DNA from 4 places in the Streptomyces diastaticus subsp. diastaticus genome. Region 1 is predicted to be linked to each of the others. Evidence: riboswitches for the same ligand, from Rfam matches in the RefSeq annotation. Region 1 holds a riboswitch; each other region holds the start of a gene.
What was found. Region 1 has a riboswitch for cobalamin ahead of Sdia_RS20015 (hypothetical protein). Riboswitches for the same ligand answer to the same signal wherever they lie in the genome.

Region 1 (7,684 bases):
CCGGTCGCGCAGCCGCCGGCCGGCAAAGGTGCCCGCCGCCGCGCCGGGCCCGGCCGGAACGGCGGCCGGTACCGGGGTGGAGTGCATCGCGTCGTGCTGCTCGGTGAGCACGTCGCGGGTGCGCCCCGCGCCGGGCCCGGCTGCGTCCCTGCCGCCGAGGTCGGCCGGCAGGTCGCGCAGCAGTACGAGCAGTTCGTCGGCGGAGGGACGGCCTTCCGGCTCCTTGTCCAGGCAGGTTCCGACGACCACGCGCAGCGCCTCGGGCACCGCGCCGAGCGAGGGCTCCTCGTGCACCACCTGGTACGCCGTCATGTACGGGCTGTCCGCGTCGAAGGGCCCGCTGCCCGTCGCCGCGTACACCAGCAGGGTCCCCAGCGAGAAGACGTCGGAGGCGGGCCCCACCCCACGGGGCGCCTGCAACTGCTCCGGCGACATGAAGGGCGGCGTGCCGATGACCCGCCCCGTCATCGTCAGGGTCTGCTGGTCGGCGGCGCGTGAGATGCCGAAGTCGATGACGCGGGGGCCCTCGGGCGAGAGCACCACGTTGGAGGGCTTCAGGTCGCGGTGGACGACACCGACCCGGTGGATGTCGCGCAGCGCCTCGGCCAGTCCGATGGCCAGCCGCCGCAGTTCGGCCCCGTCGAGCGGGCCGGCGGCGGCGATGTGCTGGGCGAGGGTCTCCCCCTCGATGTACGTGGTCGCCATCCACGGCTGCTCGGCCTCGGGTGCGGCGTCGACCACGGCGGCGGTGAACGCGCCGCTGACCCGCCGCGCCGCCGCCACCTCCTGCCGGAAGCGGATGCGGAACTCCTCGTCCGCCGCGAACTGCTGGTGGATCAGCTTGATCGCGACAGGCCGCCCCGAACTCGTCCGGGCCAGGAAGACCGTGCCCATCCCGCCCGACCCGAGCCGTGCCTCCAGCGGATAGCCGCCGATCTCGGCCGGGTCACCTCCCCGCAGCGACACTCTTCCGGCTCTCCCATCCCCCGTGCACCTCTGCCACCACGGGCCCGCGTACTGTCCGGGACCCAAACTATCGGGAGCGCGGCAGGTGGTGGCAACGCGGGTGGCGCACACCAGGGCCGCCGATGCTCCCCGCCCCCGGTCGCACACCGGGCCGAAAGCCGGGCAGGAACCGGGCCTTCCGCGCACACGGTGACGGTCACGGCTCCTTCGCCTCCGAGGCAACCACCAGCCTGGTCACCGCCGCCGTCCACGCCCTGTCCGACGCTCCCCGCCGACGGGCGAGGGCGCGGGGGCGTGGGGGCGCGGCCGGCGTCGAACGGCCGCCGTCAGGGCCCGGACCGCGCGGTCGCCCCGCCCGGCGGGCGACGGGCCCCGGCCGGCGCCACCTGGTGGAGGAACCACTCCAGGACAGCCCGGACGGCCTCGCCCTGGCCGGCGAGGACCTCCAGGGGGAAGGAGGGGCGCAGGTCGAGTTTGGCCTCCGCCAGGTCGACGCCTTCCACCGCGTTGAACCGCTCCAACAGCGCACGGCGTGTCGGCTCGTCGTCGAAGGGCGGCCGCCGCTTGAGGTGCTGGAACACCACCTCGACGGTGCCGCTCACCGGGTAGAGCGCGACCGGCCACAGGGCACGCGGCCCGTGCGGTCCCCGGCCCTCCACCATCGGGAGGCAACTGGTCTCGTTGCCCTTGCCGTAGACGTGGTGGCCGCCCGACTCCTCCCAGGACCGGAGCACGGCCAGCACACCCTCGACGACCTCGGGCGGCTGGTGGTCCCGGAGGAGCGCCTGGAAGCGGGCGGCCGCGCCCGGCCCACCCTGCTCCGCGCTTCGGGCCGCCGGCACGGGGACACTCTCCTCGGACGCCTCACGGCCCACCAGCACGGCGAGGTCGGCGGCGGTCAGGCGGTGCGCTCTGCTCGCCCGCCCGTTGCCGTCGAAGGGAACCCCTTCCGCCTCCAGTATTTTCACGGGGTCGCCGGAGTACCGGTCGTCGCCCCAGCGGAAACCGCCCGCGATCCGTCCGCCCGCGGTCAGCACCCGGTAGGGGCAGTGCAGACCGGTCCTGGCGGCCAGGTGGTTCCCGACGGCGACGGCGCTGGTGCCGATGGCCGCGGCCAGGTCGCCGTACGACGTCCACGTGCCGGCCGGCACGGCCGACAGGATGTCGCGCAGCTCCCGCCATCCCGCCCACTCGTCGTCGGCCCGGGCGATCCCCTCCAGCGGTCCCGGCCACAGCCGCACGGCGCGATCCGCCAGTTCCTCGGCCCGGGCGGCGATCTCCGCGCGCCCCCACCGCTCCTCGGCGGCGATCCGCTGGTTCATCCGCAGGGCACTGGCGTCCAGCAGTTCCTGCTTCCGGCGGAACGGGTGGTTGGACAGCTTCGCGTTCTCCCCTGTGAGGGTCAGGTTCCCGAGCGTGTGCACGAGCAGGCCGTGGAGTTCCTCGGGGCTCTCGCCGTCGCCGGCCTCCTCGGCCAGCAGGTCGAACCACTGCTGGGCCGGGCGCTGCGGCAGGACGTGCTCGACGGTGAGGTTCGCCAGGGCGTAGTCGACCGGCTCGCTCGACCCGTAGCTCTCCTCCAGCCTGCGCAGGATCTGGAAGCGCTGGCCGGCACGGCCGCTCTTGTAGAATGGGCGGGTGCGGATCGCCTCCCGGACGGTGTCATCACCGGGCCAGGCCCGTGGGCCGGTGCGGTGGCGGGACAGCAGGCGCCGCACCGCCTCGGCCGGGGAGCCGTCCTCGCCGAGTTCCCTGGGGAGTTCCATGAACACCCGGTTGCTGCCCGTCGTGGAGAGGCCCGCGAGGAGCCGGCGCACCATGTAGCTCTCGGCGTAGGCGAGCGCGGCCGCCGCGTCCTCGGCCGTGGCGCGGCCCTCGTCCATCAGGTCGAGGAGGTGCAGGGCGAGCGGATAGTGCACCTGGCCACCCCACCGAGCCAGGCGTTCCAGCACGGTACGCATCCGCGGGTGCGGCTCCCGTGCGGGTTCCACGACGCGCATCAGCCGCTCGGCGCGGACGGCGAGGCGGACGATCTCGCCCGCCAGCGCCTCCTCGTCGTCGACCAGCGGTTCCAGGCGCTTCTTCTGGTCCCGGTAGATGTCGCCCTGGCGGGCCCGGCTGTTGCCGGCGACGACCAGGTCGAGCCAGACCAGCAGTTCGAGGTTGTCCGGGCCGAGCAGCTCCTGCATGGGCAGCCACCACTTGCGGTGGACCTCCTCCCCCTTGGCGGGCAGGTACATGAAGAGGTAGTTGCGCAGCAGGTCGCTCTGGCTCAGTCCCACACCCGTGTTGTTGATCGACTCGAAGATCCGGTAGACGTTGTCGCCCTCCGCCGCGGTGATCGCGACGATGGACAGGCAGCCGCCCAGCACGGATTCCACGGCGTCCAGCCAGACCGCCCCGCCGCTCTCCGCGCCGTCGGCCAGCACCGCGCCGAAGAAGCGGTACGCGGCACCCACGTTCCCCGCGCCACCGGCCTTGGGCAGGGTGTCCAGGCAGGCGGTGAACGCCTCCCGGTCGGCCTGGGTCGGCAGCAGCCGGTAACGGTCCAGGCCGTCCTGATAGGCGTTGACCAGGAGCAGGTCGTTGATCTTCGCCGCCCTCCGCTCCTCCCCGCGGCCACGGAACTGGTCGCGCAGAGCGGTGAAGGCGAGCATGAGTGTGGTCATCCGCTGCTGGCCGTCGACCACGAGCCAGCGCCGCATGCCCCCGGCCGCGACCCGCTCGGGAGCCAGCACCACCGACCCGAGGAAGTGCCCGCCGGCAGCGCCGCCCTGCTGCCGGTCCTCGACGGTCTCGAGCACGTCGGCCCACAACTGTCGCAGCTCTTCCCGCTGCCAGCTGTACGTGCGCTGGTACAGGGGGACCTGGAACTGCTGCTCCCCCTGGACGAGCTTGCTGAACGTGGTTTCCTGAGCGTGCACGCGCGTACCCTCCCCGACCGATGCGCCGAGGCGCCATTCTCGCCCACGGCGCGAGGTGATCGACCGGAACGCCCGCACGCGTCACCTCTCCGGTGCGCCCCTCGCCAGGACGCAGTCGCCGCACGGGGAGCCGTTCGGCGCGAGGTGGTAGAGGCAGCAACTGCGGCGGCGGAAGGCGAAGCCGGGGGTGGTGAGCGTGCCGGTTCCCGCCAGGTGTCCGGTAACCAGGAGCCTGGTCGTGAGGGCGGTGAGCGGGCCGTGCGCTCCGGGGCGGGCCGTCAGCACGGCGCGGGCTGCTTCGGCGAGCGCCGAGGCGGAGTTGCCGTCCAGCAGGCGCGGAGCGATCTTGACGCGCAGACCGTCGGCCAGGCCCAGCAGGTGCGACGCCGCCTGCGCGTACAGGGCGTCGGCGGCGGTGGCGTCCAGGCTGTCGACGCGCCAGCCGGCCGGACGCGGCAGCCGCAGCGCGGGGCCCTCGTCGGCCCGCTGGAGTTCCGTGAGGTCCAGCACGATGCCGTGCAGCACGGCGGTGGCCAGGAGTGGCGACCAGAGGCGGGCCGCGTGGCCGAGCTGGGCGATGGAGACGCCGACGCGCGGCTCCCGGGTGCGGTGGCGGCGCGCCACGGCAGCGACGAGGTCGGTGCATCCGGCGGCGTGGGAACGGGCGAGCGGATGCCAGCCCTCGTTCGGACCGCCGGCCCGCAGGACGAAGAAGCCGCCGAGCCCGGCCACTTCGGCCAGTGCGGCGGTGACAGCGCCGGCCGGGGCCCGGGCGTCGGCGGGCAGGCCCGACGCGAGCGGGTACGCGCCGGGCCGCCCGCCCTGGCCTGTCAACGGGCCGTTCGCCGTCGCGGTGGCGTGACGGTGTGGAGGTCGAGGATGTCCGGCAGGGGAGCCACGCCGGGGCCGCCGGCGCGTGCCCAGGCGGCGATGTCCTCGGTGGCCTCAGGGTCGTTGACCAGTCCCAGCCAGACGGGCCGGGCGCCGTTCGCCCGGCCCTGCGCGGAAGGCTGGACCACGACGACGTTGGCCTGCTCGCACACGTCGAGGCAGTCGGAGACCCGTACCGGCACCTGGGCACGCAGCCGCGCGGTCTGGGCGGCGTGGTCGATTCCGGGCACCTTCGCGGTACCGCAGCAGCAGTCGCGGCAGACCACGACCCGGCAGGGGGCCGGTTCCCGGCTGGGCGGGACGGTGGCGGCGGGCATACGGCATCGTTCCTCTCTCCGGGGAGATCCGCCCCGGGGTGGTGTCGAGGAGGCGACCGCGTGAGTCTCCTGGCTCTCGGGTCGTCGCCCACCCCGCGCCTTCCCACCCGGTCAGGGCAGTGGTCGTGTGCGGGGCTCGCTCGCCGATCACAGTGGCGGGACCGCGCCGGATTTCCACCGGCTTCCTCGTTCCGCCGTCGCCTTTCTGCGCCTCATCCTTCCATCCCGGCCGGTCCGCCGTCCGCCGGGGGACGTAGGTGAGTGCGCGGCCGCCGGGGTACACGCCGGAGCGGTGCGAGGACGCCTCGCCGGAAACAGCCAGGGGCTGCGCGGACGGGCTCTCCCGGACCACTCGCTCCCGGGTGGTTCATGGCGACATGTCAACCGACCATGATCCCTCACCCGAGGTCGGTCGAGGACAACTCCCTGGCGGCCTCACACACGGCACCGGCGGTCACCGGACGGCCCCCGAGCGGAACGCGCGAGCGCTGACAGCCGTCCCGCGCGACGACGACGGGCGAAGGGGCGGGCGGACTCCCTTACGCTCTGACCGGAGGTGGGAATGTGGATGCCGGAACGGTGGCTTTACGGGTGGGGTCGGCTGCGATCACCCCGTTGGTCAGGAAACTCTTCCGGAAGGAGCAGCCAGGCGCGGGCCTGGTGGCCGAACCGGTGCGGATCGGTTCGCTGGTCTCCTTCCGGGGTGAGAAGCGCGCACTGACCGTCGACGATCTCGAGAAGCTGGTGTGGCGGCTGCTGGAGCGAGCGGTGGCAGCGGCTGGACCTCATGACACTCCCGCGCCCGGCGAACACGAGGCCGTGGTCCGGTCCCTGGCGCTCTCCCTGTACCGGCTCGGTGACCTGGAGATGGACGACGTCCAGGCCGTGGCGCTCGGGCCTGAGAAGCTGGCGGCCACTCTGAGCGCGAGGCCACACGACCTTCTGTCCGAGGATGCCGATCAGCTCCACGACCAGTTGCTCCAGGTGGCCTGCCTGCACATCATCGACTTCTTCACCAGGCGTTCCACGTTCGTGGCCCGCACTTTGGTGGAGGAGGCCCGACAGACCCGGCGCCTGGTCGAGGCCATCGACTCACTCACGCAACGTCTCCCCACCCGGTACACCGAGGACGCCGGCTTCGAGGAGCGCTATCGGCGGCACCTGGTCCAGCGGCACGGGCGCCTCACCGTCTTCGGCATCGAGGTGGACGACGACTGGCCCTTGGACGACGCCTACTTGAGCCTGGAGGCGGTGGACGGCAAGACGCAGCGGACGGATACCGAAGCCTCAGCCGATCACGGCCGGCCGGCCGACCGGCCAGAGCGGGCCGAGCAGGCTCTCGCGGGCAGGGAGAGGGTGTTGCTGCGCGGTGTCGCCGGTGCCGGCAAGACCACTCTTGTGCAGTGGCTGGCCGTCACCACCGCTGAACGCCGCCCCAGCAGAGACCTGGCCCACCTCTTCGGACGCGTGCCGTTCGTCCTGCCCTTGCGCTCTCTCACCCGTGCGGGGCGGGAACTCCCCACTCCCTCCGACTTCCTGACAGCGGTCGGGTGTCCGCACACGGCGCCGTCCGGGTGGGCGGAGCGCGTCCTCACCGCCGGGCGCGCCCTGCTTCTGGTGGACGGCATCGACGAGGTACCGGAATCGCAGCGGGACGGCACGCGCCGATGGCTGCGCGACCTGCTCCGCGAGTTCCCCGGCAACGTCTGGCTGGTGACCGCACGGCCCTCGGCGGTCCGCGAGAACTGGCTGGGCGCCGACGAGTTCCACGAACTCTCCCTGACGCCGATGAACGGTGAGGACGTCACCACCTTCATCAACCGCTGGCATGCCGCAGCCGGAAACGCTCAGGAGGAGGCCGACCGCCTGATCGCGACCGTCCGCAGCAGGCAGGACCTCTCAAGGCTGGCGACCAACCCCCTGATGTGCGCCCTGATCTGCGCCCTGCACCGGACCAGCCGAGGCTTTCTGCCCCGAGGACGCGAGGAGTTGTACGAGGCGGGTCTACGCATGCTGCTGGAACGGCGCGACCTGCAGCGGAGCATCGACGACGGCGTGCAGATGGATTACAGGTCCCAGGTTCTGCTTCTGGAAAGGCTGGCCTACTGGCTGATCCGCAACGGCCACTCCCAGATGGACCGGGAGGACGCCATCGCTCTCATCGACCAGACCCTGCCCGCCATGAACCGCGCGGTGGTCACCGCGTCCTCCGCCGAGGAGGTGTACCGGCGTCTGCTGACCCGCTCCGGCCTGCTCCGTGAGCCCGCCGAGGGTGTGGTCGACTTCGTGCACCGCACCTTCCAGGACTATCTCGCTGCCAGGGCCGTCATCGAACACCGCGACTTCTCCCTCCTCGTACGCAACGCCCACCTGGACCAGTGGGAGGACGTCGTCCGCATGGCCGTCGCACACGGCAGGCCCCACGAACGCGGGCGCCTGCTCACCCAGTTGCTCAGGCGCGGTGACAAGGTGGGCCGACACCGTGTCCGGCTGCATCTTCTCGCCGCCGCCTGCCTGGAACACGCCACCGAACTGGATCCAGAAGTGCGCCAGGAGGTGGAACTGCGCGCGGCAGCTCTTTTGCCG
Region 2 (7,684 bases), 510 kb from region 1:
CCCGGCATTGCACCGGACCGGACGGTGGCCGGACCTCTGATCAGCGTCTCCGACGAACACCCCCGGGCCCGGTGACACCACCCCCCAGGTCATTCCTTCGACAGGGGGACACAGTCATGCCGGGCCCAGAGGCCAGCGGCCCCGTTGCGGAGCCGCAGAAAACATAACGGGGGTGTGCACACCCCAGATGTTGTGTCGTGATGAGAAATTAGGTATACCTAAGTTCGATTACGGTCGGGCGAGTGCCGCCTTTTCGAAGCCCGCCCTGACCCGGCGACGCCGCGTGCCTGCCGGGCCCGTCGGCGCATCTCCGCGGTCAGGGGCGACGAGGTCTCGCGTGACCCGTCCGTGCCGGCGGTGTCGAGTGCCTCGGCCACGGTGTCCAGGAACTCGCTCAGGTCGGTCAGGGTGTCGCGCAGCATGCGCAGCTTGGCGGTCTGGCTGCCGAGCTGTCTGCGCATGGCCAGCAGGCTTTCGAACTGCTTTTCGGGCATGGCGATCATGGGTTTGCCGTCCACGACGACCTGCCGCGGCTTGCCGGGCACTGACGGTCCGCCTTCCTGTCCTTGGTTGTGGCGGTGCTCTCGGAAGGGCCGGGACGCCTGTGGCGTCCCGGCCCACTGCCTTCTTCGGTCAGGAGGCGGGCAGCTCGCTCCGGACGGTGCGGGCGGCGGCGACCAGGTTTTCCAGCGAGGCGCGGGTCTCGGGCCAGGCGCGGGTCTTCAGGCCGCAGTCGGGGTTAACCCACAGCCGCTCGGCCGGGATCGCCTTGAGGCCGGTGCGCAGCAGGTCAGCGGCCTCGTCGGCGCTCGGGACGCGCGGGGAGTGGATGTCGTAGACACCTGGTCCGGCCTCGCGGGGGTAGCCGTGGGCGGCGAGTTCGCGCGCGACCTGCATGTGGGAGCGGGCGGCCTCCAGGCTGATGACGTCGGCGTCGAGGTCGTCGATGGCCTGCACGATGTCGCCGAACTCGGCGTAGCACATGTGGGTGTGGATCTGGGTGTCCGGCCGCACCCCGCTCGTGCTGAGCCGGAACGCCTCGGTGGCCCACGCCAGGTAGGCGTCCCGGTCGGCGGCCCGCAGCGGCAGGGTCTCGCGCAGCGCGGGCTCGTCCACCTGGATGACCGAGGTGCCGGCCGCCTCCAGGTCGTTGACCTCGTCGCGCAGGGCGAGGGCGACCTGGCGGGCGGTGTCGCCGAGGGGCTGGTCGTCGCGGACGAAGGACCAGGCCAGCATGGTGACCGGTCCGGTCAGCATGCCCTTGACGGGCCGGTCGCTGAGCGACTGGACGTACGAGGTCCAGCGCACGGTCATCGGCTCGGGGCGGGAGATGTCGCCGGCCAGGATCGGCGGGCGGACGTAGCGGGTGCCGTAGGACTGGACCCAGCCGTGCTGGGTGGCGAGGTAGCCGGTGAGCTGTTCGGCGAAGTACTGGACCATGTCGTTGCGTTCGGGCTCGCCGTGCACCAGGACGTCCAGGCCGGTCTTCTCCTGGAAGGAGATCACTTCCTGGATCTCTGCCTTGATGCGCTCCTCGTATCCGGCGGTGTCGATGCGCCCGGCACGCAGGTCGGCGCGGGCGGTGCGCAGTTCGCCGGTCTGCGGGAAGGAGCCGATGGTGGTCGTGGGCAGCAGGGGCAGCCTGAGGTGGGCGCGCTGGGCGGCGGTGCGCTCGGCGTACGGCTGGGAACGGCGGGCGTCTGCGTCCATCACGGCCTCGGCACGGGACCGGACGGCGGGGTCGCGGGTGATCGGCGAGCTCGTACGTGAGGCGAGGCCGGCGCGGTTGGCGGCGAGTTCCCCGGTGATGGCGTCGGTGCCCTGGGCGAGGCCCTTGGCGAGCGTGACGACCTCGGCGGTCTTCTGCTGGGCGAAGGCCAGCCAGCGCAGGATTTGCGGATCGACGTCCTTTTCCGCGGACGCGTCCAGGGGGACGTGGAGGAGGGAGCAGGAAGCGGCGACGTCGACGCGGTCGGCGAGGCCGAGGAGGGTTCCGAGGGTGGACAGCGACTTCTGCAGGTCGTTGATCCAGATGTTCCGGCCGTTGACGACACCGGCGACCAGGCGCTTGCCGGGCAGCCCGCCGACGGCCGCGAGGGCGTCCAGGTTGGCGGCCGCGGCATCGGTGAAGTCGAGCGCGAGTCCCTCGACCGGGGCCTGCGCCAGGATCGGCAGTGCGTCCCCGAGCCGGTCGAAGTAGGAGGCCACGAGCAGCTTGGGCCGGTCGGTGAGAGCACCGAGATTGCGGTAGGCGCGCTCGGCGGCGTTCAGCTCGGCCGGGGTACGGTCCTGCACGAGGCCGGGTTCATCGAGCTGCACCCACTCTGCGCCGGCCGCGCGCAGGTCGGCGAGCACTTCCGCGTACACGGGCAGTAGCCGGTCCAGGAGGGTCAGCGGCTCGAAGTCGGCGGGTACGCCCGGGGCGGGCTTGGCCAGCAGAAGATACGTCACGGGGCCGACCAGCACGGGCCGGGCGGTGAGTCCCTGGGCGAGGGCTTCCTTCAGCTCGCCGACCTGCTTGCCGGAGTCGGCCGTGAAGACGGTGTCGGGACCCAGCTCGGGGACCAGGTAGTGGTAGTTGGTGTCGAACCACTTGGTCATCTCCAGCGGACCGACATCCTGGGTACCGCGCGCCATCGCGAAGTAGCCGTCCGTCGCGTCGGCCTCGACCGCGGAGCGGTGCCGCTCGGGGATCGCGCCGACCATGACGGTGGTGTCCAGGACGTGGTCGTAGTACGAGAAGTCACCGGTGGGCACCTCGTGGACGCCAGCGTCGGCGAGCCGTTGCCGGTTGTTCCGGCGGAGTTCGGCGGCGGTGGCTTGGAGGGCGTCGGCGGTGACGCGGCCCTTCCAGTAGCCTTCGATCGCCTTCTTCAGTTCCCGGTTCGGGCCCTGGCGGGGGTAGCCGTACACGGTGGCCCGTGCTGCCGCGGCTGCGGACTTGGCTGTCACGGAGATCTCCTTCGCGAGATGAATCCCTGAGATCCCGGAGACGGGACGAGAGCGCGAAGGGTGTGACGGACCGGACGGACCCGACCTCGCGCGGCACTGGCGCGGTCGTTCCGTCTGGTGTGTTCGCCGACCCGCCCTCGAGGTCACCGGGATGTCCGCGCACGGATCGGTCCGCGCGCGGGCAGTTGGCAGGTCTTCGGACTCGCGGGCACGTCCTTCGTCGTAAAGGACACCTACTGGCCGTCGCTTCCCAGGCCCGGTACGTCGGACCCAGTGCGTATGACGGCGGTCGTTCCCGCTCACCGCTGCGGGGCAGTCCCGGATTCCCACCGGGTTCCCTCTTGCGACACCCCGACTGGCGGACGGGGCGAACCAGCTGCTGCGGTCACCCTACGGGGTGGCGCCGCGAAAGGAAGAGTGCCGTCCATCATGCGGAAGGCGGGTCGGGCGTCCCGGCGGGTGGCAGCGGTGAGGGGCGGCGAACGCCGCACTCGCGCTCACCGCCCCTTCCCGCCGTGCCGCAGGGACCCTCACCCCTGTGGCGCCGCGGGCCCCTCGGCCCGCGTCGTACCAGGCCCTCAGCCCTGGGCGTAGCTGTGGAACCCCCGGCCGGACTTCCGGCCCAGCAGTCCCGCCTCCACCATCCGCTGGAGCAGCGGAGGAGGAGCGTAAAGAGACTCGCGGAACTCGTCGTAGAGGGACTCCGCGATGGACACCACGGTGTCCAGGCCGATGAGGTCGGCCAGTTTCAGCGGTCCCATCGGGTGGGCGCAGCCCAGTTCCATGCCCGCGTCGATGTCGGCGGCGGTGGCGAACCCGGACTCCGCCATCCGCACGGCCGAGAGCAGGTAGGGGATGAGCAACGCGTTGACGACGAAGCCGGCCCGGTCCTTGGAGCGGACAACCGTCTTGCCGAGCGTCCGGGACGCGAAGTCCTCCACCAGGACGGTCGTCCCGGCCGACGTGTGCAGCGAGGTGACCACCTCGACCAGCGGCAGGACGGGAACGGGGTTGAAGAAGTGCAGGCCGACGACCCGGTCCGCCCGGGAGGTGGCCATGCCGAGCCGCATCACGGGCAGGGAGGAGGTGTTGGTGGCGAGGACGGCTGCGGGGTCTTCGACGATCTTGTCCAGGGCGGCGAAGACCTCGGTCTTGGCGTTCGGATTCTCGATGACGGCCTCGATGATGAGCTGCCGGTCGGCGAGATCGTCCAGGCTGCCGGTGAAGACGAGCCGGGTACGGGCGTCGGCGGCGGCCTCGCGGCTCAGCTTGCCGCGTCGTACGGCTCGGTCCAGGGAGCCGGCGATCCGGTCCCGCGCGGCGCGTGCGGCGACCGCGTCCACCTCGCAGACCACGGTGTCCAGTCCGGCCCGCGCACAGACCTCGGCGATCCCCGCGCCCATCTGCCCGCCGCCGACCACGCCGACGCGGGTGACGCCGGCGCTCACACCTGCACCTGCGATCGGCGCACGAGGTGGCGGGTGTAGGCGTCGGGGGTGAAGAACAGCGGCAACTCACCCGCCAGCGCGGTCTGCTCGAAGAGGGGGCGGATGTTTTCGGCCGAGGCCCACGGGTATTCGGCGCCGAGCGCCGTGATCTCGTCGGCGAGCAGTTCGAGCACCGTCTCGCGGTCGATCACCCGATGCCGCAGCCACTGCCAGATCTGCACGCGGGCGATCTCGGCGGTGGCCGCGTCCTCCATCAGCCCGTCGAGGGCGACCGCGCCCTGGCCGCGCAACCAGGCGGCGTAGTACCGCAGTGTGACGGAGATATTGGTGCGCACCCCGTCAGCGGTGGGCGGCCCGCTGATCCGGCGCACGGACAGCAGGTCGGCCGGGGCGACCTCGACGTCGTCGCGGGTGCGGTCGAGCTGGTGGGGCCGCTCACCGAGAACGCCGTCGAACACGTCGCGGCAGACGCGGACGAGTGCCGGATGGGCGACCCAGGAGCCGTCGAAGCCGTCTTCGGCCTCCCGCTCCTTGTCGAGGCGGACCTTGGTGAAAGCGGCCTCGTTCGCGGCCGGGTCCTTGCCCGGCACCTGGGCGGCCATGCCGCCGATGGCGTGCGCGCCGCGCCGGTGGCAGGTGCGCACGAGGAGTTCGGTGTACGCCCGCATGAAGGGGGCGGTCATCGTGACCTTCGCCCGGTCCGGGAGGAGGAAGTCGGTGCGGTGGCCGAAGGTCTTGATGATGCTGAAGAGGTAGTCCCATCGGCCGGCGTTCAGTCCCGCGCTGTGTTCGCGCAGTTCGTGGAGGATCTCCTCCATCTCGAACGCGGCGGTGATCGTCTCGATGAGGACGGTGGCGCGGATCGTGCCGCGCGGGATGCCCAGCAGCTCCTGGGCGAGCAGGAAGACGTCGTTCCACAGCCGGGCCTCGTACCTGTTCTCCAGCTTGGGGAGGTAGAAGTAGGGGCCGTACCCGGCGTCGATCTGCCGCTGGGCGCAGTGGAAGAAGTACAGGCCGAAGTCGACGAGCGCGGCGGGCACCGGGCGGCCGTCGTACTCCAGGTGCTCCTCGTCGAGGTGCCAGCCGCGCGGCCGGACCATGATGGTGGCGAGCCGGTCCCCCAGCCGGTACTCCTTGCCCTCGGGCGTGGTGAAGTCGATCCGGCGCTCGATGGCGTCCAGGAGGGTGAGCTGCCCGCCGACGACGTTGTCCCACAGCGGGGCGGTGGCGTCCTCGAAGTCCGCCATCCACACCTTGGCACCGCTGTTGAGGGCGTTGACGGCCATGCGGCGCTCCGGCGGCCCGGTGATCTCCACCCGGCGGTCGGTCAGACCGGGCGCGGGCGGCGCCACGCGCCAGTCGGCGTCGGCCCGGACGCGGGCGGTGACCATGGGGAAGTCGAGAGGCGAGCCGGACGCCAGTCGCAGTACCTGCCGGCGGCGTTCCTTCATCAAGTCCCGTCGACGCGACGCGAACGCCTCGACGAGCTTGCCGACGAAGGCGAGAGCGGCCGGGGTGAGGATCTCGTCGTGCCGGTGACCGGGCGCGGCGAGGACACGGAGCTGCTGGTGGGTGGGTGCGGTGGTGGTCATCGGGCTCTCCTGGGAGGTGGGAGCGGAGGGGGACGGAGACGGTTCGTCCCCCTCCGCCGGCGGGGCCGGCCGCACGCGGGGCGTCCGGCTCGGCGGCCTAGTGGAACTGCTCTTCCTCCGTGGACCCGGCCAGCGCGGTCGTGGAGGAGGCCGGGTTGACGGCCGTGGAGACGAGATCGAAGTAGCCGGTGCCGACCTCGCGCTGGTGCTTGACGGCGGTGAAGCCCTGCGCCTGCGCGGCGAACTCCTTCTCCTGGAGATCCACGTAGGCGGTCATGCCGTGCTCGGCGTAGCCACGGGCCAGGTCGAACATGCCGTGGTTGAGGGAGTGGAACCCGGCCAGGGTGATGAACTGGAACTTGTAGCCCATGGCGCCCAGCTCGCGCTGGAACTTGGCGATCTGGTCGTCGTCCAGCGCGGCCTTCCAGTTGAAGGACGGGGAGCAGTTGTAGGCCAGCATCTGGTCCGGGTACCGCGCGTGGATCGCCTCGGCGAACTCGCGGGCCTGCGCCAGGTCCGGGGTGCCGGTCTCCACCCAGATCAGGTCGGCGTACGGGGCGTAGGCCAGACCGCGGGCGATGACCGGGGCCATCCCGTTCCGTACTCGGTAGAAGCCCTCCGCCGTGCGCTCGCCGGTGACGAACTCGGCGTCGCGCTCGTCGACGTCGCTGGTGAGCAGGTTGGCGGCGAGGGCGTCGGTGCGGGCGATGACGACGGTCGGCACGTCGGCGATGTCGGCGGCCAGGCGGGCCGCGTTCAGGGTGCGGATGTGCTGCGAGGTGGGGACGAGGACCTTGCCACCGAGGTGCCCGCACTTCTTCTCCGAGGCGAGCTGGTCCTCGTAGTGGATGCCGGCCGCACCCGCCGCGATCATCGCCTTGGTCAGCTCGAAGGCGTTCAGCGGGCCGCCGAACCCGGCCTCGGCGTCGGCCACGATGGGCGCGAGCCAGTCGGTGGTGTCGCCGGCGTTCTCGGCGGTGGCGATCTGGTCGGCGCGCAGCAGCGCGTTGTTGATCCGACGCACCACCTGCGGCACCGAGTTGGCGGGGTAGAGGCTCTGGTCGGGGTAGGTGTGGCCGGCCTGGTTGGCGTCGGCGGCGACCTGCCAGCCGGACAGGTAGATCGCCTGGAGCCCGGCCTTCACCTGCTGCACCGCCTGGCCGCCGGTCAGGGCGCCGAGCGCGTGGACGTAGTCGAGCTCGTGCAGCTGCCGCCACAGCCGTTCGGCGCCGCGCCGGGCCAGGGTGGCCTCCTCGCGGACGCTGCCGGACAGCCGGACCACGTCCTCGGCGCTGTAGGTGCGCTCGATGCCCCGCCAGCGCGGGTCGGTGGCCCAGCGCCGGGCCAGTTCCTCGGCCGCCTGCGTGCTCGTCCTCGCGTCCGCCATGACTGTCTCCGTCTCCTCGGTCTGTACTGGCTGCCAATTCCACCGTCCGGATGAACGGAGGTGGCACTACGTGTCGTCGTACGGGGATGCGGCCCGCCGTCACCTGGGAGGTGGAGCTGAGCAGTGTTGCCGGCGCAGATACCCGCCGCTGCCGGGATCTCCGACGTCAGGGCAGAAATCGTGCCCCGGTTCCGGGCTGTACCTGCCGGGTCCGGCGGGCCGCACTACGACTCTGGCACTGGCACTGAGTGCCATCAAGCGGGGACGTCTGCCAATCCTTGCGAATCTTCTCGCCGCTTTTTGCC
Region 3 (7,684 bases), 1.5 Mb from region 1:
TTCAGCACGGGCAACCGGAAATGCCCCGGCGACCACTTCAGCATGGTGGAGGCCACGCTGATGCTCGCCACCGTGGTGCCCCGCTGGCGACTGGTCCCCGTCCCCGAGACCGACCCGGCGCCCCGCATCGGGATCACCCTCCAGCCCAAGCGCGCCGTCTTCCGGGTCGAGCGCCGCTGACCCGGGGCGCGCCGCGGACACCGACGCCCGCCGCCCGGCCCCCGGGAGGGGCCGGGCGTCGGGCGTCGGGCGTCCGCCCGGGCGGGCCCGGTCAGAAGTCGTCGTCGAAGGAGACGGTGCCCTCGACCGCGACCTGGTAGGCCGAGACACGGCGCTCGAAGAAGTTGGTCAGCTCCTGCACACCCTGGAGCTCCATGAAGGAGAACGGGTTCTGCGAGCCGTACACCGGGGCGAAGCCCAGCCGGGTGAGCCGCTGGTCGGCGACGCACTCCAGGTACTCGCGCATCGACTCGGTGTTCATGCCGGGCAGGCCCTCGCCGCACAGGTCGCGGGCGAACTGGAGCTCCGCCTCGACCGCCTCCTTCAGCATCGCGACGACCTGCTCCTGGAGCCTGTCGTCGAACAGCTCCGGCTCCTCCTTGCGGACCGTGTCGACCACGTCGAAGGCGAAGCTCATGTGCATCGTCTCGTCGCGGAAGACCCAGTTGGTGCCGGTCGCCAGCCCGTGCAGCAGCCCGCGCGAGCGGAACCAGTACACGTAGGCGAACGCCCCGTAGAAGAACAGCCCCTCGATGCAGGCGGCGAAGCAGATCAGGTTGAGCAGGAACTTGCGGCGGTCCGCCTGGCTCTCCAGCTGGTCCAGCTTGTCCACCGAGTCCATCCAGCGGAAGCAGAACTCCGCCTTCTCGCGGATCGAGGGGATGTTCTCCACCGCCGCGAAGGCGTCCGCGCGGTCCGCCGGGTCGGGCAGGTAGGTGTCGAGCAGCGTCAGGTAGAACTGGACGTGCACGGCCTCCTCGAAGAGCTGCCGGCTCAGGTAGAGCCGCGCCTCGGGGGAGTTGATGTGCTTGTACAGGGTGAGCACGAGGTTGTTGGCGACGATCGAGTCACCCGTGGCGAAGAACGCGACCAGCCGCCCGATCAGGTGCTGCTCCCCCGGGGAGAGCTTCGCCAGGTCGGCCACGTCGGAGTGGAGGTCGACCTCCTCGACGGTCCAGGTGTTCTTGATCGCGTCCCGGTAGCGTTCGTAGAAGTCGGGGTACCGCATGGGACGCAGGGTCAGCTCGAAGCCGGGGTCGAGCAGGTTCTTCGCCGTGCCCACGGTGTGCGCGTTCGCTGCCGGGGTGGTGTCGGGGGTGGTCATTACTGGCATGCCTCGCAGGACTCGGGGTTCTCCAGGGAGCAGGCGACGGCATCCGCTTCGGGGGCCGCCTGCGCCGGGACGGTGGCGGTGGCGGAGCCGCCGGCGGCGCGGGCGATCCGCGTGGCCGGACGGGACCGCAGGTAGTACGTGGTCTTCAGCCCCTTCTTCCAGGCGTACGCGTACATCGAGCTGAGCTTGCCGATGGTGGGCGTCTCCATGAACAGGTTCAGCGACTGGCTCTGGTCCAGGAACGGGGTCCGGGCGGCCGCCATGTCGATCAGGCCGCGCTGCGGCAGTTCCCACGCGGTGCGGTACAGCGCACGCAGCTCCTCGGGCACCCAGGCGAAGCCCTGCACCGAACCGCTGGCCTCGCGCAGCGCCTCGCGGGTCCGCGCGTCCCAGACGCCGAGCCGCTTCAGGTCCTCGACCAGGTAGGAGTTGACCTGGAGGAACTCGCCGCTGAGGGTCTCGCGCTTGAAGAGGTTGGAGACCTGCGGCTCGATGCACTCGTAGACACCGGCGATCGAGGCGATGGTGGCCGTCGGGGCGATCGCGAGGAGCAGCGCGTTGCGCATGCCGCTCCGCGCGACCCGGGCGCGCAGCGCCTCCCACCGCTGTGGCCAGGCCAGGTCGGTGTCGTAGTGGTCCGGATGGAGCACACCCTGAGCGGTGCGGGTGCGGTCCCAGTTGGGCAGCGGCCCGTTCCTCTCGGCGAGTTCGCAGGAGGTCTCGTACGCGGTGAGCATGATGCGCTCGGCGATCCGGGTGGAGAGCCGGCGGGCCTCGGGGGAGTCGAAGGGGAGCCGGAGCTGGAAGAAGACGTCCTGGAGGCCCATGGCTCCCAGGCCCACCGGCCGCCAGCGGGAGTTGGAGCGCTCGGCCTGCTCGGTCGGGTAGAAGTTGATGTCGACCACGCGGTCGAGGAAGACCACGGCGGTGCGCACCGCCTCGTCCAGCCGCTCCCAGTCGAGGGCGCCGCCGGTGACGAAGGCGCCGAGGTTGACCGAGCCGAGGTTGCAGACGGCCGTCTCACCGTCGTCGGTGACCTCCAGGATCTCGGTGCAGAGGTTCGAGGAGTGCACGGTGTGGCCGGGCAGCGCCGTCTGGTTGGCGGTGCGGTTGGAGGCGTCCTTGAAGGTCATCCAGCCGTTGCCGGTCTGGGCGAGGGTGCGCATCATCCGGCCGTACAGCTCACGCGCCGGGATGGTCCGCTTGGCGAGTCCCGCGGCCTCGGCCGCGCGGTAGGCCGCGTCGAAGGCCGCCCCCCACAGGTCGGTCAGCTCGGGGACGTCCGAGGGGGAGAAGAGCGACCAGTCGGCGTCGGCGTCGACCCGGCGCATGAACTCGTCGGGGATCCAGTGCGCGAGGTTGAGGTTGTGGGTGCGCCGGGCGTCCTCCCCGGTGTTGTCGCGCAGCTCCAGGAACTCCTCGATGTCGGCGTGCCAGGTCTCCAGGTAGACCGCGGCCGCGCCCTTGCGCCGGCCGCCCTGGTTGACGGCGGCCACCGAGGCGTCGAGCGTGTTGAGGAACGGCACGATGCCGTTGGAGTGCCCGTTGGTACCGCGGATCAGCGAACCCCGGGCGCGGATGCGGGAGTAGGCCAGGCCGATGCCGCCGGCGTGCTTGGAGAGCCGGGCGACCTGGTGGTACCGGTCGTAGATCGACTCCAGCTCGTCCTTGGGGGAGTCCAGCAGGTAGCAGGAGGACATCTGCGGGTGCCGGGTGCCGGAGTTGAAGAGGGTGGGGGAGGAGGGCAGGTAGGAGAGGGCACTCATCAGCCGGTAGAGCGAGGCGACCTCGTCGAGGGCCTGGACCGACTCGTCCGCGGCGAGTCCGCAGGCGACGCGCAGCATGAAGTGCTGGGGTGTCTCGATGACCTGGCGGGTGTGCGGGTGGCGCAGCAGGTAGCGGCTGTGCACGGTGCGCAGGCCGAAGTAGCCGAAGCGGTCGTCGGCCGCCGGATCGACCAGGGCGTCGAGCCGCTCGGCGTGCGCGGTCACGAAAGCGGCGGTGCGGTCCGCGATCAGGCCCTCGCGGTGGCCGGTGGCGACCGACTCGGTGAAGGCGGTGACGCCCTGGCCCGCGGCCTCCTCGGCGATGGTGCGGGTCAGCAGGCGGGCGGCGAGCCGCGAGTAGGCGGGGTCCTCGGAGATCAGACCGGCGGCGGCCTCCGTCGCGAGGGACCGCAGCTCGGCCTCGTCCGAGGCGGCGTTGCGGCCCCGGAGCGCGGCGGCGGCGACCCGGCCGGGGTCGGTGTCGGGGAGATCCGCGGTGAGGTCGGTGAGGGTACGCAGCAGCGCGCCCCCGGGGCCCTGGATCTCCTCGGCCCGCACCTCGGCCGTCGACGGATCGGCTGGCGCGATGGTCATGAAGCTCTCCCTCGCTCGGCACGGAGCCACGCGGAGGGCAGCGGATACGACGGGCGGCCGGGCTCTGGGGCACACGGCTCCGCACGCGTCCGCGAGCCCATTCCACGAGGCCCGGACGACATCGGCACCCGGGCCGGACGGCCGGGGTGCGCCGTCGGCAGGTCCTCGGACTCGCGGGCGCGCAGAAGCGCACCAACACACCGTTGCGGGACAGTTCCGGACTTCCACCGGATTCCCCTGCGGCGACAGCGAGCATGAGCATACATCTTGTGCCGCGCTCGGGAAGCGGCCCCATATCTTGTGTCGGGTGTGCCGTGAGGTGGGCCATTCGACCCACCCGTACCGGATGCCCGAACCGGGCGGAGGACCCCTCGGACAGGGCCCGGACGCCCGCCGGAAGGGCCCGGGAGCAGCACCGGGAAGGCCCTGGGCGGCGCCTTCCGGTAGAGCCCGCGCGGGACGCCTCCCGGAAGCGCGTGAAGCGGCGCGACGGCCTCGGAGAGCGTACGCGCACGGGCTCCGGGCCCGGGTGCCAGGGGCCGCGTGACGGTACCCGAGGGCGAGGCCGGCGACAGGGCGGTGCGACGCGGTCCGGGCTGGACGAGGGGACGACTCGGTTCGGGCGGTGGACGTGGGGCGCCGGCGGTGCGGCACGGTCCTGGCCGGGGGCGTGAGCCGGCCCAGACGAGGGGAGCCGGCCCGGTGCCGTCGAAAGGGCCCGCCCCGGTCCGGGCCCGAGGCCGTGCCCCCTCGCCGGAGACCGGCCGGACCGTCCGCCGGGCCTTCGCGCGTACCGCCCCGGTCAGGCCGGGAAACGGCGAAGCCGCCGACCCCGGGAGGGCCGGCGGCTTCGCCGTGCGGTCAGCAGCAGCGGAATCCGTCCCGTGGATCCGCCTCGCGGGCGTCCATGCGGCTGCGTTCGAACTGCCTGCGGGTCATCACCTCGGCGTCCGGGTCGTGGCGCCGGAGGTGCGCGGCGTACTTCTCGTACGCCGTCTCGCCCGACACCTCCCGGACGTACCAGCCGATCCAGCGCGCGCCGGCGCGCAGGCGGTGCGCCAGGACGCCAAGGCGGCCGGGGCGGTGGGCCGCCTCGCCGCTCATGCCTTGCCGCCGCCCTGCCCGGCGGGGGCGTCGCCGGCGCCGTCGTCGGCCGAGACGGGGGCCCCGGCGCCGACCAGGGCCAGTTCGGCCTTCTCCTCGGCGGTGGGGAACATCCCCGCCGGGGCGACGATCTTCGACTGCTCGAAGGGCGCCTCGGCCATCTTGACCGACTCGGGCCTGCGGATCGCGTTGTAGCTGACGCGGCCCGCGTCGACCAGGACGATGATGATCAGCACCGCGAAGACGATCGACAGGACTCCGTCCACGGTGGAGTTGGTCACCACGGTGTGCATGTCGCTCATCGACTTGGCCGGAGCCAGCACCTCGCCCGCGTCGATGCCGTCCTGGTACTTGGCGCGCTGGGCGAAGAAGCCGATGGCCGGGTTGTCCGAGAAGACCTTCTGCCAGCTCGCGGTGAGCGTGACCGCCACGTCCCAGACGAGCGGGACACCCGTCACCCAGGCCCACTTGAGGCGGCCCGACTTGATCAGCAGCGTGGTGCAGACGGCGAGCGCGACGGCGGCCAGCAACTGGTTGGCGATACCGAAGAGCGGGAAGAGCTGGTTGATGCCGCCCAGCGGGTCGTGCACGCCGACCCAGAGGAAGTAGCCCCAGCAGCCGACCACGACCGCCGAGGTCAGCCAGACGCCCGGCCACCAGCTGACGCGGCGCATCGGCTTCCAGACGTTGCCCAGGGTGTCCTGGAGCATGAAGCGGCCGACCCGCGTCCCGGCGTCGACGGTGGTGAGGATGAAGAGCGCCTCGAACATGATCGCGAAGTGGTACCAGAACGCCTTCATCCCGGCGCCGCCGAGTGCCGACGCGAAGATCTCCGCCATGCCCAGGGCGAAGGTCGGCGCGCCACCGGTGCGGGACAGCAGGGAGGCCTCCTCGACGTCCTTCGCCGCCTGGGCCAGTTGGTCCGGGCTGATGGTGAAGCCGAGGTTGGCGACCGCCTCCGAGGCGCTGTTGACCGTGTCGCCGAGGACACCGGCCGGGGAGTTGATGGCGAAGTAGAGGCCCGGGTCGATGATGCAGGCGGCGATCATCGCCATGATGGCGACGAAGGACTCGGTGAGCATCGCGCCGTAGCCGATCATCCGGATCTGGGTCTCCTTCTGGACCATCTTCGGGGTGGTGCCCGAGGAGACCAGGGAGTGGAAGCCGGAGAGCGCGCCGCAGGCGATGGTGATGAAGACGAACGGGAAGAGCGAGCCGGAGAAGACCGGGCCCGCGCCGCTGGTCGCGAAGGAGGTGACGCCGTCCATCTTCAGCGTCGGCATCGCGATGACGACGCAGACCGCCATCAGCACGATGGTGCCGACCTTCATGAAGGTGGAGAGGTAGTCACGCGGGGCGAGCAGCATCCAGACCGGCAGCACCGAGGCGAAGAAGCCGTAGACCACCATCCAGATGACCAGGGTGCCCGGCTCCAGGGTGAAGAAGTCCGCCATGGAGGACTCCGCGACCCAGCCGCCGCCCACGATCGCCAGCAGCAGGAGGGCGACGCCGAGGACGGAGACCTCGGTGACCTTGCCCGGGCGCATCGTGCGCAGGTAGACGCCCATGAAGAGGGCGATCGGGATGGTCATGCCGATGGAGAAGACCCCCCACGGCGAACCGGCCAGCGCGTTGACGATGACGAGGGCCAGCACCGCCAGCAGGATGATCATGATCATGAAGACCGCGATCAGGGCGGCGACACCGCCGACCGGGCCGATCTCGTCCCGGGCCATCTGGCCGAGCGAACGGCCGTTGCGGCGGGTGGAGAAGAAGAGGGTGACCATGTCCTGGACGGCGCCGGCGAAGATCACGCCCGCCACGATCCAGATGGTGCCCGGCAGGTACCCCATCTGTGCCGCCAGGATCGGGCCGACGAGCGGACCCGCTCCGGCGATGGCCGCGAAGTGGTGGCCGAAGAGCACCCGGCGGTCGGTCGGCTGGAAATCGACCCCGTTGTCCAGGCGCTCCGCCGGCGTGGCCCGGTCCTTGTCGACCTTCAGGACCTTGTTGGCGATGAAGCGCGCGTAGAAGCGGTACGCGATGGCGTAGGAGCCGAGGGCCGCCGCCAGCATCCAGATGGCGGAGATCTCCTCGCCCCGGGAGAGCGCCAGCACGCTCCAGGCGATGGCGCCGACCACGGCGACCAGCGTCCAGACGGCGATGGACTTGGCGGACAGCTTCCGGTTTCCGGAGGCGGGTGGAGCCGGCTCGGCCATGATGGTCCCCTCACATGAGCGCAGGTGGACCCACCTGCGCTGAACTCCTGCAATGCGTCGGAAATGTAGGCGACCGGTCCGGGCTTTGGCACCCCCTGTCCGCGTATCGGAACGGCAACGACTCCGGATCCGGCACAACCTTCCGCCGGGACCGCCGCGTCCGCGTCCCTTAAGCACGCCTCGCCGCGTATTTGTCCTCCGCGAGGCGCTGCTCCCGCCCCTCGCGACCCTTCCTCGACCGCCCCCTGCCGTGCTCCTCGGGTGGTGGGTGCGTACCCGCCGCCACCCGTGGGTCATGCACGAAAGAGCACACACGTACGAGCGAATCGGCCGGAGAGGGCCGTGCGGGGCGAGGGGTCTCCCTCGGGTGGTGGGAGAGCGACGGGCGAATTCGCGCCAGGCGCGGCGCCGCTCGCCCGCCGGGCACGGCGAAGGGCGGCACCCCTCGCCGAGGGGTGCCGCCCTTCCGTCCGTACCCGCGGTGGCCGGCCCTTCCGGGCGGTCGCCCGCGCCTACTCCACCGGCCGCTTCAGCCGGGCCAGGAACTTGTACCGGTCGCCCCGGTAGACCGAGCGCACCCACTCGACGGGCGCCCCCGTCTCGTCGCGGGAGTGGCGCGAGAGCATGAGCATCGGCAGGCCCACGTCGGTGGCGAGCAGGGCCGCCTC
Region 4 (7,684 bases), 730 kb from region 1:
GCCTGACCGCGCCCGAGGCGGTCACCCGCCCCACCTGCCGCCTGAGCGCCGCCGGGCCTGGCGCGAGGCCAGGCCGAGCAGGGTGAGGAACACGCCCAGCGCGAGCAGGCCGCCGACCAGGGTCGCCGGCACCTGGACCAGAGCGCTCACGCCACCTCCCCCGCCGGGCCGGCACGCGCCGGCACCGTCCCTGGTGTGGTGCCCGGGCCGGCCGCACACCACACCTCGGCACGCAGGGGCCGGCCGGACACCTCCACGGTGTCCGGCCGGCCCCTCGGCTGCCGGGTGGGCCCCCGGGGCCGGGACGGCGCCGTCAGCGGGTCGGGCCGCTGCGGCCGCCCTTCCAGTCGTCCTCCTCGCCGGAGGCGCCGGAAGTGCCGTCGTCGTACTGGATCTCCTCCTTGCGGACGGTGTCGCTGACCTCGCGCTGCTCGGTGACCTTCTCGGTCTCCAGGCGCACCCGTTCGACGGGGACGGCCTCCTTGCGGACGACGGGGCGTTCGGCGTGGAGCGTCACCTCCGCCTCGGCCTCGCCGATCTCGGTCCCGCGTGTGCGGTCGCCTTCGCCGATGGGCTCGCGGACGAGGTGCACCTCCTCGTGGCTGACGGGGACGGTGGTGCTGACGTCCTCGGTCACGACCACCTTCCGCAGGCGGGCGCGGCCCACCTCCTGTTCCTCGGTGCCGACGCGCAGCTGCTCCTCGGAGCGCACCATCTCGTCGGCGTACGTGGCGCGTTCGTCGCCCATGTCGGCGCCGGAACGGCTCATCGCGGGCGACCCGGCCCCGGCTCCGGCCAGTGGCCGGTCCTCGGTGGGCCGGCCGGTCCCCTGACTGCGGCCGGCGGCCCCGGCGGCCCCGGCGGTGCCCGCGGCCGCGGCCTGGGTCCCGGTGCCGGTCTCCGAGGTGGTGTCGCCGCGGCCGCTCATCTCGTCGCCGGTCTTGCCGCTCGCGCCGCCCCGGGTGACCCCGTAGTGGGCGTACAGCTCGCGCTCCTCGGCGGCGTCGAGATGCTCGTCGGCATCGACGCGCGGGGCGTCCTTGATGGTGTCCTTGGCGTAGGCGAGGTGGAGTCCCTCGCCGTCGTGGCCCGCTCCGGCGAGCGGTACGAAGGTCTCCTTCATGCCGAACATGCCGGTCTTGACCGTGACCCACTCCGGCTTCCCCGTACCGTCGTCGAGGAAGACCTGTTCGACACTGCCGACCTTGGCGCCGTCGCGGTCGTAGGCGGTCAGCCCCACCAGCTGATCGGTGGTGAGGAAGCTGTCACCTGCTGTCATGTCGTGATCACTCCTTGGACGGCGCGTGGCGGAGGATTCCGGGAGCACCCCCAGGGGCCCACACACCCACGCCTCCATCGCGCACCCGGAACGCCGTCGCGGCAACCCGGGGCCGTGCGCCTCTCCTCTCCGGCGACCGGTGCCGTGCGGGCCGGAACGCGCCCGTGAGGCCCCAGGGAGGGCCGGGAGCCGGGCTCCGACGCCGCACGGCGTTACTCCATTCGGGTGAATCCCTTCCGGGAGGCCGCACGCCGCCTCCGGGACGGGCACGGCGGAGCCGGGGCGCCCCGGCTCCTGCCGCTCCCCGTCAGGGGCGCCCTGCGGTCAGGAGGCGGTGAGCGCGGCCCGGACGGTACGGGCCGCGGCCACCAGGTTCTCCAGCGAGGCACGGGTCTCGGGCCAGCCGCGGGTCTTCAGGCCGCAGTCCGGGTTGGCCCAGAGGCGTTCGGCGGGGATGGCCGCCAGGCCTTCGCGGAGCAGGGCGGCGGCCTCCTCGGCGTCGGGGACGCGCGGCGAGTGGATGTCGTAGACGCCGGGGCCCGCCTCACGCGGATAGCCGTGGGCGGCCAGTTCGTGCGCGACCCGCATGTGGGAGCGGGCCGCCTCCAGGCTGATGACATCGGCGTCGAGGTCGTCGATGGCCTGCACGATGTCGCCGAACTCCGCGTAGCACATGTGGGTGTGGATCTGGGTGCCCGGTGCCACCCCGCCCGTGGTGAGGCGGAAGGCCCGGGTGGCCCACCGGAGGTAGGCGGGCCGTCCGGCGGCGCGCAGCGGCAGGGTCTCGCGCAGCGCCGGCTCGTCGACCTGGATGACCGGGGTACCGGCCGCCTCCAGGTCGGCGACCTCGTCGCGCAGGGCGAGGGCGACCTGCGCGGCGGTCTCCCCGAGCGGCTGGTCGTCCCGGACGAAGGACCAGGCCAGCATGGTGACGGGCCCGGTCAGCATCCCCTTGACCGGCCGGCCGGTGAGCGACTGGGCGTACGCCGTCCAGCGCACCGTCATCGGCGCGGGACGGGAAACGTCCCCGGCGAGGACCGGGGGGCGGACGTACCGCGTGCCGTACGACTGGACCCAGCCGTGCCGGGTGGCGAGGTAGCCGGTGAGCTGTTCGGCGAAGTACTGGACCATGTCGTTGCGCTCGGCCTCGCCGTGCACCAGGACGTCGATCCCGGCCTTCTCTTGGAAGGCGATCACCTCGGCGATCTCGGCGGCGATGCGCTCCTCGTACCCGGCCGTGTCGATCCGGCCCGCGCGCAGGTCGGCGCGGGCCGCGCGGACCTCGCCGGTCTGCGGGAACGAGCCGACGGTGGTGGTCGGCAGCAGCGGCAGCCCGAGCCGCTCCCGCTGGGCCGCGGCCCGCTGCGGGTACGGCTGGGACCGGCGGGCGTCGGCCCCGGTGACGGCGGCGGTCCGGGCGCGGACGGCCGGGTCCCGGGTGAGCGGGGAGTTCGCGCGGGAGGCGAGGTCGGCGCGGTTGGCGGCGATCTCGGCGGCGATGGCGCCGGTGCCGTGGGCGAGGCCCGTGGCGAGGGTCGCGACCTCGGCGGTCTTCTGCCGGGCGAAGGCGAGCCAGCGCAGGACCCGCGGGTCGATGTCGCGTTCCGGCGCGGTGTCGAGCGGAACGTGCAGCAGGGAGCAGGAGGCGGCCACGTCGACGCGGTCGGCGAGACCGAGCAGGGTGGCGAGGGTGGCCAGGGACTTCTCGAGGTCGTTGATCCAGATGTTGCGGCCGTCGACGACACCGGCGACGAGCCGCTTGCCGGGCAGGCCGCCGACGGCGGCGAGGTCGTCGAGGTTGGCGGCGGCGGCCTCGGTGAAGTCCAGCGCCAGCCCCTCGACCGGCGCCTTGGCCAGCACCGGCAGCGCCTCGCCGAGCCGGTCGAAGTACGAGGCGACCAGCAGCCTGGGCCGGTCGGTGAGGGCGCCGAGGTCGCGGTAGGCGCGGGCGGCCGCGTTCAGCTCGGCCGGGGTGCGGTCCTGGGCGAGGGCGGGCTCGTCGAGCTGCGCCCACGCCGCGCCGGCGGCCCGCAGGTCGGCCAGGACCTCGGCGTAGACCGGGAGCAGCCGGTCGAGCAGGGTCAGCGGCTCGAAGCCGGCGGCGACCCCGGGGGCGGGCTTGGCGAGCAGGAGGTAGGTGACGGGGCCGACGAGGACCGGGCGGGCGGTGTGGCCGAGCGTGAGGGCCTCGGTCAGCTCGGCGACCTGCTTGGCGGAGTCGGCGCTGAAGACGGTGTCCGGGCCCAGCTCGGGCACCAGGTAGTGGTAGTTGGTGTCGAACCACTTGGTCATCTCCAGCGGCGCGACCTCCTGGGTGCCGCGCGCCATGGCGAAGTACCCGTCGAGCGGGTCGGCGTCGACGGCGGCCCGGTGGCGCGCGGGGACGGCGCCGACCATGACGCTGGTGTCGAGGACGTGGTCGTAGTACGAGAAGTCGCCGGTGGGCACCTCGTCGATGCCGGCCCCGGCGAGCTGGGCCCAGTTGGCCCGGCGCAGCCCGGTCGCCGTCTCCTGGAGGGCGCCGGCGGTGACGCGGCCCTTCCAGTAGCCCTCGACCGCCTTCTTCAGTTCCCGGTGCTGTCCCTGGCGGGGGTAGCCGTACACGGTCGGCCGTGCTGCCGCGGCCGCGGACTTCGCTGTCACGGAACTCTCCTTCGCGAGACGTCTCCTGCATCCCGGCCACGGGACGCGAGCGCGAAGGGACGACGGACCGGACGGCGGGGGTCCGCGCCCCGGGGGCGCGCCCGTCCGTCCGCTCTGTGCTCCTCCGACCCGCCCACGAGGTCACCGGGATGTCCGCACACGGATGTCGCGTGCGGGCAACGGGCAGGTCTTCGGACTCGCGGGCACGTCCGCCGAAGGCGGACACCTACTGGCCGTCGCTTCCCGGACCCGTTCCCCGGACCCAGTGCGTATGACGGCGTTCGTTCCCACTCACCGCTGCGGGGCAGTCCCGGATTCCCACCGGGTTCCCTCTTGCGACGCCCCGTCTGGCGGACGGGGCGAACCAGCTGCACGGGGCAGCCTAGCCGGGGGCGGGGGCCTCGCGGGGGTGGGTGTTCACATGGCGGGACGCGGGGGCGCTGCAGGCGTTCCCGCATCTCCTCCCGGGGCACCAGCGGGGCGAGCCGCCCGGGACGTGACGACCTGCCGCAGATCCGGCAGATCCTCATCGACACCCAGCGGAACGTGTACTCCGGGGTGACCGAGGACGAGGAGTTCCGGCAGCGGTTCCCGTGGTTCGTGGACCACTGGGGCGGGCACCCGGGGTTCTCCTGCGTGATCGCCCGCGACGGGGACGAGGTGGCGGGGTTCGCCTACGGTGCCCCCGGCACGGAGGGCCGCGAGTGGTGGCGTAAGCACCTGGACGAGGCGCCGGAGCGGGCCCGGACGTTCCACCTCTCGGAGCTGATGGTGCGCGAGCTGCCGCTGCCCTGAGCCCTGAACACGTGACGAGGGCACCCCGGCGACGGGGCGCCCCTCGGCGCGAGCGGGTGGCGACGGTCAGCAGGTGACCGTTTCCTTCCAGGCCTGGAGGCCCGAGGTCCGGTGGTACAGGTACGCGCCCTTGCGCAGGGTGGTGCACTTGCTGCCGCGGCCGGCCGTCACGCCGCCCCGTCCTGCCACCCCCCGCTCATCATCGCCGCCAGCCGCCGGGCCGCGTCCGGGCCGAAGCACAGCTCCAGGCTCTCGGCCGACTCGCGGGCGGCGCGCTCGCCGCGGGGGAAGAGGGCCGCCTCGTACGTGGCGAGGGCGCGCTCGGGGTCCTGCGGACGGGCCAGCAGAGCCGCGGCGAGTTCGGCGCCGTCGAGCATGGCGAGGTTGGCGCCCTCCCCGGCGAACGGGGACATGAGGTGGGCGGCGTCGCCGAGCAGGGTGACGCCGGGAGCGCGCTCCCAGCGGTGGCCGACGGGCAGGGCGTGGACGGGACGGGCGACGAGCGGGCCGTCGCCGTCGGCGAGGAGGGAGCGCAGGCCCTCGTCCCAGCCGTCGAAGTGGGCGAGCACCCGGCGGCGGGCGGCGGCCCGGTCGGCGAGGCCGAGGGAGTCCAGCAGCTCGGCGGGGCAGCGCAGGGCGACGTAGGTGTGCAGGCGGGCGCCCGGTTCGCGGTGGGCGAGGAGGCCCTTGCCCTGGTCGAGGGCGAAGAGCAGGCCGGAGCCGACGAGGGCGGCGGCACGGGGATGGCGGCGGTCGGCGTCGGTCAGGTCGGCCTCGACGAAGCTGACGCCCGTGTAGGCCGGGGCGGCGTCCGAGACCAGGGGGCGCACGCGCGACCAGGCTCCGTCGGCGCCGACGAGGAGGTCGGTGGTGAGAGTGGTGCCGTCGGCGAGGCGGACCTCGTGGCGGCCGCCTCCGAGCGGGGTGGCGGCGGTGACCTGGGCGCCCCAGCGGACCGTTCCGGCGGGCAGCGCGTCGAGCAGCAGGTCGCGCAGGGCCGCGCGGTGGACCTCGGGCCGGCCCCCCTCGGCGTCGTCGGCGTGGTGGACGGTGGCGTGCCGGTCCAGGACGCGCGTGGCCTCACCGCCGGGCTGCACCAGGCGGCGGAACCCCTCGTACAGCCCGGCCTCGCGCAAGGCCGCCTGGGCGGTGTCCTCGTGCAGGTCGAGCATGCCGCCCTGGGAGCGGGCGTCGCGGTCGGCGTCGCGGTCGAGGACGGTGCAGCCCACGCCGTGCAGGGCCAGGACGCGGGCGAGGGTGAGCCCGCCGAGCCCGGCGCCGACGACGAGGAGGGGGTGGTGCTCGGGTATGGGGGCGGTGGTCACGGTGACTCCTTGGGGGCTCGCGGGCACGGGGCGGGGAGAGCGCGGCGGCCGGGGCGGGAGAGCTGAATCCCTGGGGGCCGTCGTCACGACTCCACCGTAACGAACGCGTTCGTCGCGAACAAGTACGACACGAACAGGTGCGACACGAACACGATCCTCACGTCGCGAAGGCGCCGCCGGAGCGCCCACCCGCGCCTCAGGGCCGCCGTGCACCGCTCCACGGGAAAAGCGGAGGCCAGGGGTCGCACGCTCCCTCGCGGGCCCGGCGCGCCACGCCCCTTCACTTCCTGACGCCACGGCCGCACTTCCTTCACGTCTTGCGACAACTCTTGACGCCTCAGGTTTCCGGGAGAACCATCACCCCCCATGGAGAGCGCTCTCAGGCGCTCTCCCGCCTTTCCCTGTGGTCACTCGCTCCTGCCCTCCCCCCACTTCGACAGCTCAGGAGAGCCGACATGCCCACCACCCCCTTCGGACCCCCACACCCGGACGGCGGACCACGTCCCGGGACCCGGCGCCGCAGAACCGCCGCGGCGCTGCTCGCCGGCGCCCTCGCCGCGACGACGCTGGTCATGCTTCCCGCCACCTCCTCGCAGGCGGCGCCCGCACCCGCCGCGCAGAGCACGGCCGGCCCCGTCGAGGGCGGCGGCGACCTCGGCCCCAACGTCCACGTCTTCGACCCGTCGACGCCGGACATCCAGGGCACGGTCGACCAGATCTTCAAGGAGCAGGAGTCGGCCCAGTTCGGCGAGGGGCGCCACGCCCTGCTGTTCAAGCCGGGCACGTACAACGGCCTCAATGTGCAGATCGGCTTCTACACCGCGATCTCCGGGCTCGGCCTCTCCCCCGACGACACCCACTTCAACGGGGACGTGACGGTCGACGCCGGCTGGTTCGACGGCAACGCCACGCAGAACTTCTGGCGTTCGGCGGAGAACCTGTCGCTCAGCCCGGCCAACGGCACCAACCGCTGGGCCGTCTCGCAGGCGGCGCCGTTCCGCCGGATGCACGTGCGCGGCGGCCTCAACCTCGCACCCGACGGCTACGGCTGGGCGAGCGGCGGCTACATCGCCGACTCCAGGATCGACGGCGAGGTCGGCCCGTACTCCCAGCAGCAGTGGTACACCCGCGACAGTTCGGTCGGCGGCTGGACCAACGGCGTCTGGAACATGGTCTTCTCCGGCGTGCAGGGCGCCCCTGGGCAGGGCTTCCCGGAGCCGCCGTACACCACACTGGAGACCACCCCGATCTCCCGTGAGAAGCCGTTCCTGTACCTGGACGGCGACGAGTACAAGGTGTTCGTCCCCGAGAAGCGGACCAACGCGCGCGGCGTCTCGTGGGAGGGGGACCAGCAGGGTGAGTCGCTGCCGCTGGACCAGTTCTACGTGGTGAAGCCGGGGGCGACCGCGGCGACCATCAACGCCGCCGTGGACCAGGGGCTGCACCTGCTGTTCACGCCGGGCGTCCACCACGTGGACGAGACCATCGACATCGGCCGGGCGGACACCGTGGTCCTCGGCCTCGGCTACGCCACGATCGTCCCGGACGACGGGGTGACCGCGGTGAAGGTCGCCGACGTCGACGGAGTCCGGCTGGCCGGGCTCCTCATCGACGCGGGTGCCGAGAACTCCCGGACGCTGGT

Region 2: another riboswitch for cobalamin. It lies ahead of metE (5-methyltetrahydropteroyltriglutamate--homocysteine S-methyltransferase); the one in region 1 lies ahead of Sdia_RS20015 (hypothetical protein).
Region 3: another riboswitch for cobalamin. It lies ahead of Sdia_RS26380 (ribonucleoside-diphosphate reductase subunit alpha); the one in region 1 lies ahead of Sdia_RS20015 (hypothetical protein).
Region 4: another riboswitch for cobalamin. It lies ahead of metE (5-methyltetrahydropteroyltriglutamate--homocysteine S-methyltransferase); the one in region 1 lies ahead of Sdia_RS20015 (hypothetical protein).

What each region holds. Positions count from the first base shown of each region.
Region 1 is NZ_BLLN01000005.1:545,550-553,233, forward strand. Features, by position in the region: gene Sdia_RS20000 (serine/threonine-protein kinase) at 1-966, opposite strand, end outside; gene Sdia_RS20005 (GmrSD restriction endonuclease domain-containing protein) at 1,293-3,890, opposite strand; gene Sdia_RS20010 ((2Fe-2S)-binding protein) at 3,972-4,676, opposite strand; gene Sdia_RS20015 (hypothetical protein) at 4,721-5,098, opposite strand; cobalamin riboswitch at 5,162-5,285, opposite strand; gene Sdia_RS20020 (NACHT domain-containing protein) at 5,690-7,684, shown strand, end outside.
Region 2 is NZ_BLLN01000005.1:30,988-38,671, reverse strand. Features, by position in the region: gene Sdia_RS18030 (hypothetical protein) at 219-545, opposite strand; gene metE (5-methyltetrahydropteroyltriglutamate--homocysteine S-methyltransferase) at 634-2,952, opposite strand; cobalamin riboswitch at 3,135-3,331, opposite strand; gene Sdia_RS18020 (3-hydroxybutyryl-CoA dehydrogenase) at 3,531-4,400, opposite strand; gene aceB (malate synthase A) at 4,397-5,992, opposite strand; gene aceA (isocitrate lyase) at 6,090-7,379, opposite strand.
Region 3 is NZ_BLLN01000005.1:2,093,555-2,101,238, reverse strand. Features, by position in the region: gene Sdia_RS26390 (bifunctional albaflavenone monooxygenase/terpene synthase) at 1-180, shown strand, start outside; gene Sdia_RS26385 (ribonucleotide-diphosphate reductase subunit beta) at 272-1,324, opposite strand; gene Sdia_RS26380 (ribonucleoside-diphosphate reductase subunit alpha) at 1,324-3,693, opposite strand; cobalamin riboswitch at 3,833-3,955, opposite strand; gene Sdia_RS26375 (YbdD/YjiX family protein) at 4,555-4,797, opposite strand; gene Sdia_RS26370 (carbon starvation CstA family protein) at 4,794-7,016, opposite strand; gene Sdia_RS26365 (GntR family transcriptional regulator) at 7,529-7,684, opposite strand, start outside.
Region 4 is NZ_BLLN01000005.1:1,273,607-1,281,290, forward strand. Features, by position in the region: gene Sdia_RS23030 (oxidoreductase) at 1-6, shown strand, start outside; gene Sdia_RS30375 (hypothetical protein) at 22-150, opposite strand; gene Sdia_RS23035 (PRC and DUF2382 domain-containing protein) at 314-1,279, opposite strand; gene metE (5-methyltetrahydropteroyltriglutamate--homocysteine S-methyltransferase) at 1,604-3,922, opposite strand; cobalamin riboswitch at 4,088-4,306, opposite strand; gene Sdia_RS23045 (hypothetical protein) at 4,469-4,717, shown strand; gene Sdia_RS23050 (FAD-dependent oxidoreductase) at 4,885-6,042, opposite strand; gene Sdia_RS23055 (pectate lyase-like domain-containing protein) at 6,498-7,684, shown strand, end outside.